2 linked regions of the Psychrobacter arcticus 273-4 genome follow. The protein of the gene in region 2 interacts with the protein of the main gene of each other region in a pairwise test. Links are inferred from orthologs where the notes say so. Each region holds a gene or a part of one and is shown on either strand. Other genes may lie near its edges.

Region 1 (4,653 bases), 1.2 Mb from region 2 along the record:
AGCGTTATCACCGACTTTTACACGTGCTTTGCTTAGCACGTTGACGGCTACTGCCATGCTTGGCGCAGCTAGCCTATCCAATGCCGCACTCTTCAATAAAAACTTACCGACTGTTCCAGACGCCGAGTTAAGCGTTGGTGTCAACGTCATGGCGGTCAATTCAGCATACGATTTGGAAGAAAGCACCGAGATAAAAGTATTGCCAGGGGTGTTTTATGACAACAATAGAGTCTATGCGCGCGGTACCCAAGCGGGCGTATACCTTATCAATGATGGTAGCAATCAGCTAGCTGCCTATACTCAGCTTGCTGGCAATTCATTTGAGCCTGATGACGCCACTGGCGCACTAAGCGAACTTGATGAGCGTAAAGCCTCTGCTGCTGCAGGCTTAAGCTATACGCGTCTGACACCGGTTGGTGGCTTTCGTGCCCAATATGCGACTGATATTTTAGACCGTAGTGGCGGTAATATTGCCCGCTTAAGCTACCTTGGTAAAATCAGTAAGAACAAACTCACCGTCTATCCAAGCGTTGGCTTTGAATATCATGATAACGACTACAATCAATACTACTACGGCGTGAGCGATACAGAATCAACTAGAACGGGTGTTGCTGCTTATACTGCCAACTCAAGCTTGAATCCCTACATCAATGTTAGTGCCAACTATGACTTTAATAAGCGCTGGGCAGGCTTTGCCAATCAGAGCTTAAGCTATCTACCAAATGAGCAATATGACAGTCCAATGGTTGACTCGCGTACTGATGCAACGACGACGCTTGGTTTGCTTTATAAGTTCTAAAGCGTTTTAAATACTTAGCATAAAAAAAGACCTTGCCACATCCATTTATAAAGGATGACAAGGTCTTTTTGTTTACTAACTTCTAAGTGGAACAAATATGACACTGCTACAAGAAAGACGAGTGCAAATGGTACTCATCGTACATTAAGCGAGTCTGACACCGTAGGTAGCAGGTCATTATTTGGTCTACTGCTTACTTAGGGTTTACCATATCAGCAGGAATAACCCACTCATCGAACTGAGCTTCGGTTAACAGCTCTAATTCAACGGCAACTTGCTTCAAGGTTTTGTTTTCTTTATAAGCAGTCTTAGCGATTTTTGCCGCATTTTCATAACCGACGTGACGGTTAAGTGCGGTGACTAGCATTAATGAGTTATGTAAAAAGTCATCGATTTTGTCTTTTACTGGCTGGATACCAACGGCACAGTTTTCGTTAAAGCTATTGCACGCATCACCAAGCAGTTTGATAGATTGCAATAGGTTGAAAGCGATTACTGGCTTGTAGACGTTTAGCTCAAAGTTACCTGACGCGCCTGCCATGCTGATAGTCACATCGTTACCCATAACTTGCGCCACAACCATGGTCATCGCTTCTGACTGAGTTGGGTTTACTTTGCCCGGCATGATAGAAGAGCCTGGCTCATTTTCAGGAATCGTCAACTCACCCAAACCACAACGAGGACCTGATGCCAACCAACGTACGTCGTTAGCGATTTTGTTTAAGCTTGCTGCTAGCGTTTTTAATGCGCCAGAAGCAAATACTTCAGCATCACGAGCGGCTAATGCTTCAAATTTATTCGGTGACGTCACAAATGGTAGACCAGACAATGTCGCCAATTGCTCAGCTGATTTTACCGCATAATCAGGATGGGCATTTAGACCCGTACCTACCGCCGTACCGCCTAGTGGCAATTCATACAAGCCTTGTAGCGCATTATCAATACGTACCAGTGAATGGTCAAGTTGGCTAACATAGCCGCTGAACTCTTGACCTAAGGTCAAAGGCGTGGCGTCTTGTAAATGCGTACGACCGATTTTAACAATGCTATCGAATTCTTTGGCTTTAGCATCCAAGGTATCGCGTAGTGCTTTTACCGCTGGAATCAATAAACCATTGATTTCACGAGCAGCAGCAACACGAATCGCGGTTGGGAAGCTGTCATTGGTAGATTGAGCATGGTTGACATGGTCATTTGGGTGAATCGGCGTATAGCTGCCACGCTCATTACCAGCGATTTCATTGGCACGATTGGCAAGCACTTCATTCATATTCATGTTTGACTGGGTGCCAGAACCTGTCTGCCAAACAACCAATGGGAACTGATCGGTTAAACCACCATTGATGACTTCATCAGCAGCTTGGACGATCAGGTCGCGCTTGTCTGTATCGATACGCTCAAGGCTCGCATTGGTAATCGCAGCGGCTTTTTTGACCAGTGCCATCGCTTCAATCATCGGGCGCGGCAAGGTCTCGCCACCGATTTTGAAGTTTTCGCGGCTACGCTGGGTTTGGGCGCCCCAATAAGCATCGGCTGGGACTTCTACGTTGCCCATAGTGTCTTTTTCAGTACGAGTTGCCTGATTCTGTGTTGACATAACTACCCTCTTTGATGGTTTGGTAATGAATGGTTTGTCATAAAAAGTGCAACAGCTGCTGCACACAAAGAAAAATACGATACAAAGTGGCGTTATGATAGCATGACTTATCACAAATTTCTCCACGTCCGTGAGGGTAACTGATGTCTAAGATTACTAGTCAACAAAAATCCACTAATTCACTACCTCAGTTATCTGTCGTGAGTAGTCGCGCTACCAATAACGTCCAAACAGATAACACTATTATCAATCCGCCCAGACGCCATTTCACTCGCCAGCGTCGCCAGTTAAGTGAAAGCACGCGTAGGCAACTGGCGCATTCAGCCAGCCTACATCTAACCAAATTACAGCAGCGTCTGCCACCGCGTGCACGCATTGGCTTATATTATGATGGCTTTGGTGAGCTGCCCACTCAGCCACTATTGGACTGGTGTCAACGCTTAGGCTATCTGCCATATTTGCCAGTGGTCGGCTCATTAGGACAGCATGATAAACGTCTGCGCTTTGTACCTATTTATCATGCAAAACTGTTAAATATACCGACACGTATTCATAGCTTAGGGATGAAGCAAAACCATCATCGCAGATTATTGTGGGCAGCAGAATTAGATGTCATTATCTGTCCATTAACAGCGGTTGATAAAAACGGCAATCGCATGGGCATGGGTAGCGGATTTTATGATACGACCCTTGGCAAAAGCTATCAGGCTGGGGCAAAAAAACCATTGAAAATTGGCTGGTGTTATGATTTTCAAGTGGTTGAGCAACTAGATCGTCAACCGTGGGATGTGCCGTTAGATGGTTTGATTACACCAAGTGGTTTGAGGTGGTTTTGATGAGTAATAATAAGGAACCTCTGGATACTAATTCTAGTGCAGAGAGTGTTGAGCAGCATTTGCAAGAGCTAGAGAAAATGGATTATGAGCTGCTATATTATAGTCAAGAGCAAGCTTTTAGCGCTGATGAGCTGGCAAGAGTGATCAATGAGGCGCGCTTAAATACGCTACTGGCGCAAAGTAATGCGTTTTTAAGTAGTGTAAATAGTGAGATTACAGATTTTGATGAGAGCATCCCAGATTCTGTGTAACTGCCGTTTAGATTAAATGCCTGCTGATAAGGTGGGTTCAAAGCTGCTATCACGGTCTCTTGGGGTGGATATCTCAAGATCGCCTGTGTCACTGCGGACTGAACCGCCCCGACTAAAACCCACGCGCAAAACCTCACATCTAGAAGAGAAAAGGCAAATAAACCCGCAATATTCCCGCTACTGCTACTGAGTAAGCCTTGCAATTTTATATAGCAGCACCATTTATCTAAACATGAACCACTAACTTGACTTTACAAGTCTGGTGAACGAGGAAGAATATATGAGTGAACATAAAATTAATAAAGACAATATCGACATCGATGTCGACGTTTCATCTACCGTTGCTGATGACAACGAGCAAGAAAACGAGCTAAAAACCTCGTCTGACCATTCGGTAGAAAATGAGTTGGATATGTCATCTGATAATGCTCAAGAAGACGCTACTGATAAAGACAGTAATAGTAAAGACAGTGATAGTAAAGACAATGCTGTTGAAGATTATTTGCCATTACTAGCTCTGCGTGATGTTGTCGTTTACCCGCATATGCAAATTGCTTTATTTGTCGGTCGTGAACCGTCCGTCAAAGCCGTTGAGTTAGCGCAAGCAGAATACGGCAATAAAGTACTGGTGGTCGCTCAAAAAGACTCGCTCACTGAAGATATCGATCACGACAACTTATATCAATACGGCACGGTTTGCCGCATCGTCAGCACCATGCCGCATGATAGCGATGAGAATTGCATCAAAGTATTGATTGAAGGTCAATACCGCGCGCGCGTTGATTCGATAGAGAGTCATGATGACTTATTGATGGCAAGCTTTGAGCGGGCAGACCTTGATGTCAGCATGGATGAGAGCCAGCAGAAAAACACCATACAAGCTTTGACCTCGCTGTTTGAAAGCTATGCGGATGCACGTCTGCGTAATGCGCGTGAGCTAACACGCGTTGCAAAGCGTATTGATGATTTGCTTGAGTTGGTCTACTTCATCTCAACCCGTGTCTCGATGGATCTTGATATTAAACAGTCATTTTTAGAAAAAAATGATATCAAAACCCATATCAATACTTTGACCGAGTATTTGGTCAAGCAAAGTGCCGAGCAAAACATCGAGCAAGATATCCAAGAAGCTGTCCGTCAGCAAATGGAAGATAACCAGCGTGAATACTT
Region 2 (5,461 bases):
TAAAGTTGAAGCGATTGATTTTGATGAGACGCTTAAGCTGTGCCAAGAGTGGAAAGAAGCAATCAGAGGCATGGTGACTGATGTCACTGAAGATTTGAACCAATTGCGTCTGGCTGGCAAGAACCTAATGTTTGAAGGTGCGCAAGGTACCTTACTTGATATCGACCACGGTACGTATCCGTTTGTGACCAGCTCAAGCGTGACCGCTGGTGGCGTATCTACAGGCACGGGTATCGGTCCATTATATTTGGATTATGTCCTTGGTATCACAAAAGCCTATACCACGCGCGTCGGTAGCGGTCCATTCCCAACCGAATTGTTTGATGATGTTGGCGCGCATTTAGCCAAAGTCGGTCATGAATTTGGTGCCACGACAGGACGCGCGCGTCGCTGTGGTTGGTTCGATGCCGAGGCATTACGCCGTGCTGTCGTACTTAACTCTATGTCAGGTATCTGCCTAACCAAGCTTGACGTGTTAGATGGTCTTGAAGAGCTACTCATTGGTGTCGGTTATAATTTGCCAGAAACTGAGTGTGCAGGCGCGCATGATGCTGAATTCTATGAGTCGGTAACACCAAAGTATGAAACACTACAAGGTTGGAGCGAATCAACGGTTGGTATCACTAACTACGATGAGCTGCCTGAAAATGCTAAAAAATACATCAAACGTATCGAAGTATTGATTGGTTGCCCTATCGATATCATCTCAACCGGTCCTGATCGTGAAGAGACCATCGTCCTACGTGATCCGTATGATGCATAATTGGTTATAACTATATTGTATGGTTCATTCACAAAACCCTAATGCTAAACATTGGGGTTTTGTTTTTGGTAAGTAAGAAAAATTTGCACCAGTAGTACCTGTTGTATCGATATTACTTTTCACCGACTATACAACCATAAATTAATCCTATCATTTACACGCTTAATCATTATAATAGGCAGCAATCATTCGCTGAGCACTATATCTTCTTATTGTGTATCCGTATTAGACATGCATGAATGAATTCGCTTAGCGCAGTGATCACAGACAACGTAAATTATTTAATTTCTCACTTATATATCAGGAGCTTTTCATGGCTAACGAACGTACTTTATCTATCATCAAACCTGACGCAGTCGCTGGCAATAACATTGGCGCTATCTACGACCGTTTTGAAAAATCAGGTCTAAAAATTGTTGCGGCTAAAATGATGCAACTAGATGATGAAAAAGCGGGCGGTTTTTACGCTGAGCACGCTGAGCGTCCATTTTATAACGACCTAAAATCTTTCATGATGTCAGGTCCAGTATTGGTATCAGTACTAGAAGGCGAAAATGCTATCGCTAAGCATCGTGAAATCATGGGCGCTACTAACCCAAAAGACGCAGCTGAAGGCACTATCCGTGCTGATTTTGCTAGCAGCATCGATGAAAACGCTGTTCATGGTTCAGATTCAGCAGAATCAGCAGCACGTGAAATCAGCTACTTCTTCAATGAAGAAGAAGTTTGTGCACGTACGCGTTAATAGCAGCTTTTATTAACAGATTTTATTAACAGCCACTGTTATCCATAATAATAGCGCTGATTAATTATTAGTGTAACGAGACGGCTTATATCTTTTGGTATAAGCCGTTTTAGCTATTATAATATAGTCAGTCCTAAGTAAAAGAAATACAGATGTTATAAAGCACTACTGGGGTTAATTTTTCTTGCTTGCTGTGCCTACGCAGACAGAGGCTGCGAATAATTAACCCCAGTAGCGCTGCACTCTTTTAAAAGTGGATCAATTATAGTCTAACTATGCATTGAAATTTTAACTTTTCTCCCTCATTATTGGTTTTACTTAGCGTTATCAATCCTTTATCAGTATGTTTCTATCAATTTCTGATAAAAAATGCACTCATAACGGATTGCTCATGCACTCATACATTAAGTATGTCTAGCAACGCCCATCTCAACAATTGCATCGCTTATATCAAAAAATGCAAAAAGGTTATTTATTATGTCGACTGTCCAAACCCCTGTCCAATATCTCCCAGCCAAAACTGCTAACAGCATAAAATTGGTAGACGAGGCGCAGGCAAAAACCAATCTACTAGGCATGACACAAGCACAATTGGCGGATTACTTTAAGAGTATTGGCGAAAAGCCGTTCCGCTCGACGCAAGTCATTAAGTGGATATATCAGCAAGGGGTGACAGATTTTGAGCAAATGACCAATTTAAGTAAGTCTTTGCGAGATAAGTTATCAGCCAATGCCTGTGTGATACCACCAAAGGTTATCCATCGCCAATATAGTGATGATGGTACGCGCAAATGGGTATTTGAAGTGACTGGCGGCTCATTGGTTGAGACGGTATTGATTCCGGCAGATGACAGTAAGTTAAATGGTCGCAAAACCTTGTGTATCTCCTCGCAAGTCGGCTGTGCGCTGGACTGTAGCTTCTGTAGTACGGGCAAGCAGGGCTTTGAGCGCGATTTAACGGCGGCTGAGATTCTCGGACAATTATGGGTGGCCAATGCTTCTTATATGAGCGATGAAAACGACAGCTTAGAGAATATTGACCATAGTTTATGGGAAAATAATGTCACCAATGTGGTCATGATGGGCATGGGTGAGCCGTTATTAAACTATCGTCCCGTTGTCAGCTCAATGGAGTTGATGCTCAGTGATCATGCCTATGGTTTATCAAAGCGCCGTGTCACTCTATCTACCTCAGGTGTGGTGCCAAAAATGTATGAGTTGGCAAAAGAGCTGGACGTCGCTTTAGCGATTTCATTACACGCGCCAAATGATGAGCTGCGTAATGAATTGGTACCGATTAACAAAAAATATCCGTTAGAGCAGTTAATGGCAGCGGCGAGAAATTACGTCTTTGACGTGAACCCGCGCCATAAAAAACATGTGACGATCGAATATGTCATGTTAGACGGTGTCAATGATAGTAATGAGCATGCTGAGCAACTGGTTGCCTTATTGGGTGATTTGCCAAGTAAGATTAACTTGATACCGTTTAACCCATTCCCACATGCAAATTATGATAAGTCGAGTAACAATCGCATTCATGCCTTTAGCAACATATTAAGTGAAGCAGGTTTTGTTTGTACCATTCGCCAAACGCGCGGTGATGACATTGATGCCGCTTGTGGGCAATTGGTTGGGCAGGTAGCCGATAGAACACGTCGCTCAGCCGCTTGGCAGCAAAGTATTAAAGACCGCGAAAATAGTTGATTAGGTTAATAAAAATGACTGCTATAGCTATCTAACGTAGCTATAGATGAATTAATGTATTAAAAAACCCCACTCTCAACTATCATAATTTTTGGCGTAGGCTGTGGCTTTAGCCCAGCGTTTTTGGCAAATTGTTACGATTGACTGGGCTAAAAGCACCAGCCTACGATAGCCCATATTAAGTTGAGAGTCGCGTATTAAAAAGAATCCTACTATAGTATTTTTTGTAGCCTCTACTATGCAGGCAGCAGCAAGCAAGCAAACAAGAAAAATTTATAGCAGTAACGCGTTACTATAATATTATTTCTAGTATTGCAGACGGACTATGTTTAGCTGTCTTTTTTGCATCACAATGGTAATAAAATGTAGTCGCCAATGCTAGTACTGAGGGAGTGAGACAATTAATGACAACTAAATTGTACTTATGGAGGCTAAATCTATTAAACTGATGCCTCGATGATCGAACGCATTGACTCACAGTTTTATGATGGCGACCATAATGACTTCTAAAAATTCTTGTCAGTTCAAATATCAAACCTCTCTTTCTCATTCAGTGAGGCAGTTGGGCGCTACCGTTTTTGTTAGAAAAAGTGCTCAAGGTATATGGCTTGCCAGCACGTTAAGCGCTTTATTGATTTCTGGTTGTCAAAGCACGCCAACCAATGATTTAATAACGGGCACGCTTTATCAAACCTCAACGCAACCCAATGACAATCGTCAATTGGATCAGCAAGAAATTGCTCGCGTTCGAACGACACTTGCTGCACAATATATCCGCAAAAACGAGCTCGATGCTGCCCAAAGACAGCTCGAAAAAGCCTTTGCTGCCGATAGCCGTCATGCGCCGGCCTATGATATGATGGGTGTTTTGTTGCAGCAAGAGGGTAGCCGCCTTAATCTTGAAAAAGCCGAACAATTTTTTAAAAAAGCCATTGTGCTTGATAAAGATTTTGATCAAGCACACAACAATTATGGCGTGTATTTGTCGCAGATGAAGCGTTACAAAGAGGCAGCAGAGCAGTTCGAAATAGCAGGCGCTGCCCTTGGCTATGAAGGCCGTATTGGTGCGTTAGAAAACTTAGGTCGTACCTACCTTCAACTAAAGGATCATCCTGCCGCGGAAAAGGCTTTTTTACGGGCTTTAGATGGCAATCGAAACAGCATCATTGCGCATATTGAGATGGTTGACTTACTACTTGAGCAGCAGCGTTTTCAGCAAGCACAAAGACTCTATGATGAGACCTTGATATTGCTGCAAGGGCAGGGCGTTAGTCCACGCTTGCTACTACAAGGTATCAAATTGGCGGCAGCGCAAAAAAACATCGAGACACGCCAACAATTGGCACAGCAACTTTTATCCGCTTATCCATTAAGTGATGAAGCAAAACAACTAAAGACTTGGCTTAACAATCCAGAGGCACCATGGAAATGACCACCCCATTATCAAACACTAACTTTAACGCGCAGGGATCATTTGGTGCCATGTTGCAGCAAGCTCGCAAAGCTAAGCAAGTTAGCTTGGACGACGCGGCAAATGAATTGTTTATTTTAAAACGTCATCTGCAAGCGTTAGAAAACGAAGATTTTTCTGACTTGCCGCAAGTGGCGTTTGCACGCGGTTTTGCGATTAACTATGCCAAATATTTGGGTCTCGACCCAGTAAGAATAGCCAGTAGCTTTGATGCGGCATACCCAAATGAGCTAAAATCGCGTTCAGCCAGTAATACTCAGTCGCTACTGCGTCCGATGGGCACGCTACAGCGTGATACACACAGTCGCATTCGCTTCAATCCGCTGCTTATCATCGCCGTCATCGGTGTCGTTATTTTAGCGATTTTCCTATTCCGTATGGTCAGTAATGCGAGCAAGGAAAACACTGCGCCGCCTGTCTCTAGCGCTGAAGATATCTCAGCAGTAGAACAAGCACAAGGCGCCGCCATTAATACCGATGTTACAGGGGTTAGCGCTTCAGGTTCAGCACTAAACTTAGGCGGTGGTGACGTTGCCCCCGCCACTTTAGATGTTAAGCTGACTGCTGCTGCTGTGGTCACTATTACAGACGCTACCGGTAGCAGCTTGATAGCGGGCTCGCAAAATGCGGGTGATTATCAATTATCAGGTATGCCACCGTTTAATGTACAGATCGATAATATCAATAACGTGCGCCTGATGCTTAATCAGCAATCCGTCGCTTTAAACAGCTACGCAAATGGTCGCCAAGCCAGTTTTGAATTGGCGCCTTAATT

Evidence for each region. The genes of interacting proteins can lie anywhere in the genome.
Region 1: the proteins of ndk (region 2) and PSYC_RS08600 interact in binary tests that used the Escherichia coli proteins (3 or more experiments, as listed by UniProt). The link is inferred for Psychrobacter arcticus 273-4 from one-to-one orthologs.

Annotation. Positions count from the first base shown.
Region 1 is NC_007204.1:2,049,210-2,053,862, forward strand. What follows is about bases 1,566-4,385. They hold PSYC_RS08600 (5-formyltetrahydrofolate cyclo-ligase), read left to right. Parts: upstream 1,566-2,539; coding sequence 2,540-3,232; downstream 3,233-4,385. Other genes in these bases: fumC (class II fumarate hydratase), read right to left, coding at 1,566-2,396; PSYC_RS08605 (hypothetical protein), read left to right, coding at 3,232-3,483; lon (endopeptidase La), read left to right, coding at 3,896-4,385. Outside these bases: PSYC_RS08590 (MipA/OmpV family protein), read left to right, coding at 1-799; more of fumC, read right to left, coding at 993-1,565; more of lon, read left to right, coding at 4,386-4,653. UniProt on the Escherichia coli protein: Involved in the removal of 5-formyltetrahydrofolate.
Region 2 is NC_007204.1:804,801-810,261, forward strand. What follows is about bases 1-2,792. They hold ndk (nucleoside-diphosphate kinase), read left to right. Parts: upstream 1-1,076; coding sequence 1,077-1,508; downstream 1,509-2,792. Other genes in these bases: PSYC_RS03540 (adenylosuccinate synthase), read left to right, coding at 1-763; rlmN (23S rRNA (adenine(2503)-C(2))-methyltransferase RlmN), read left to right, coding at 1,986-2,792. In the rest of the region: more of rlmN, read left to right, coding at 2,793-3,215; type IV pilus biogenesis/stability protein PilW, read left to right, coding at 3,715-4,647; PSYC_RS03560 (helix-turn-helix domain-containing protein), read left to right, coding at 4,644-5,459. UniProt on the Escherichia coli protein: Major role in the synthesis of nucleoside triphosphates other than ATP. The ATP gamma phosphate is transferred to the NDP beta phosphate via a ping-pong mechanism, using a phosphorylated active-site intermediate.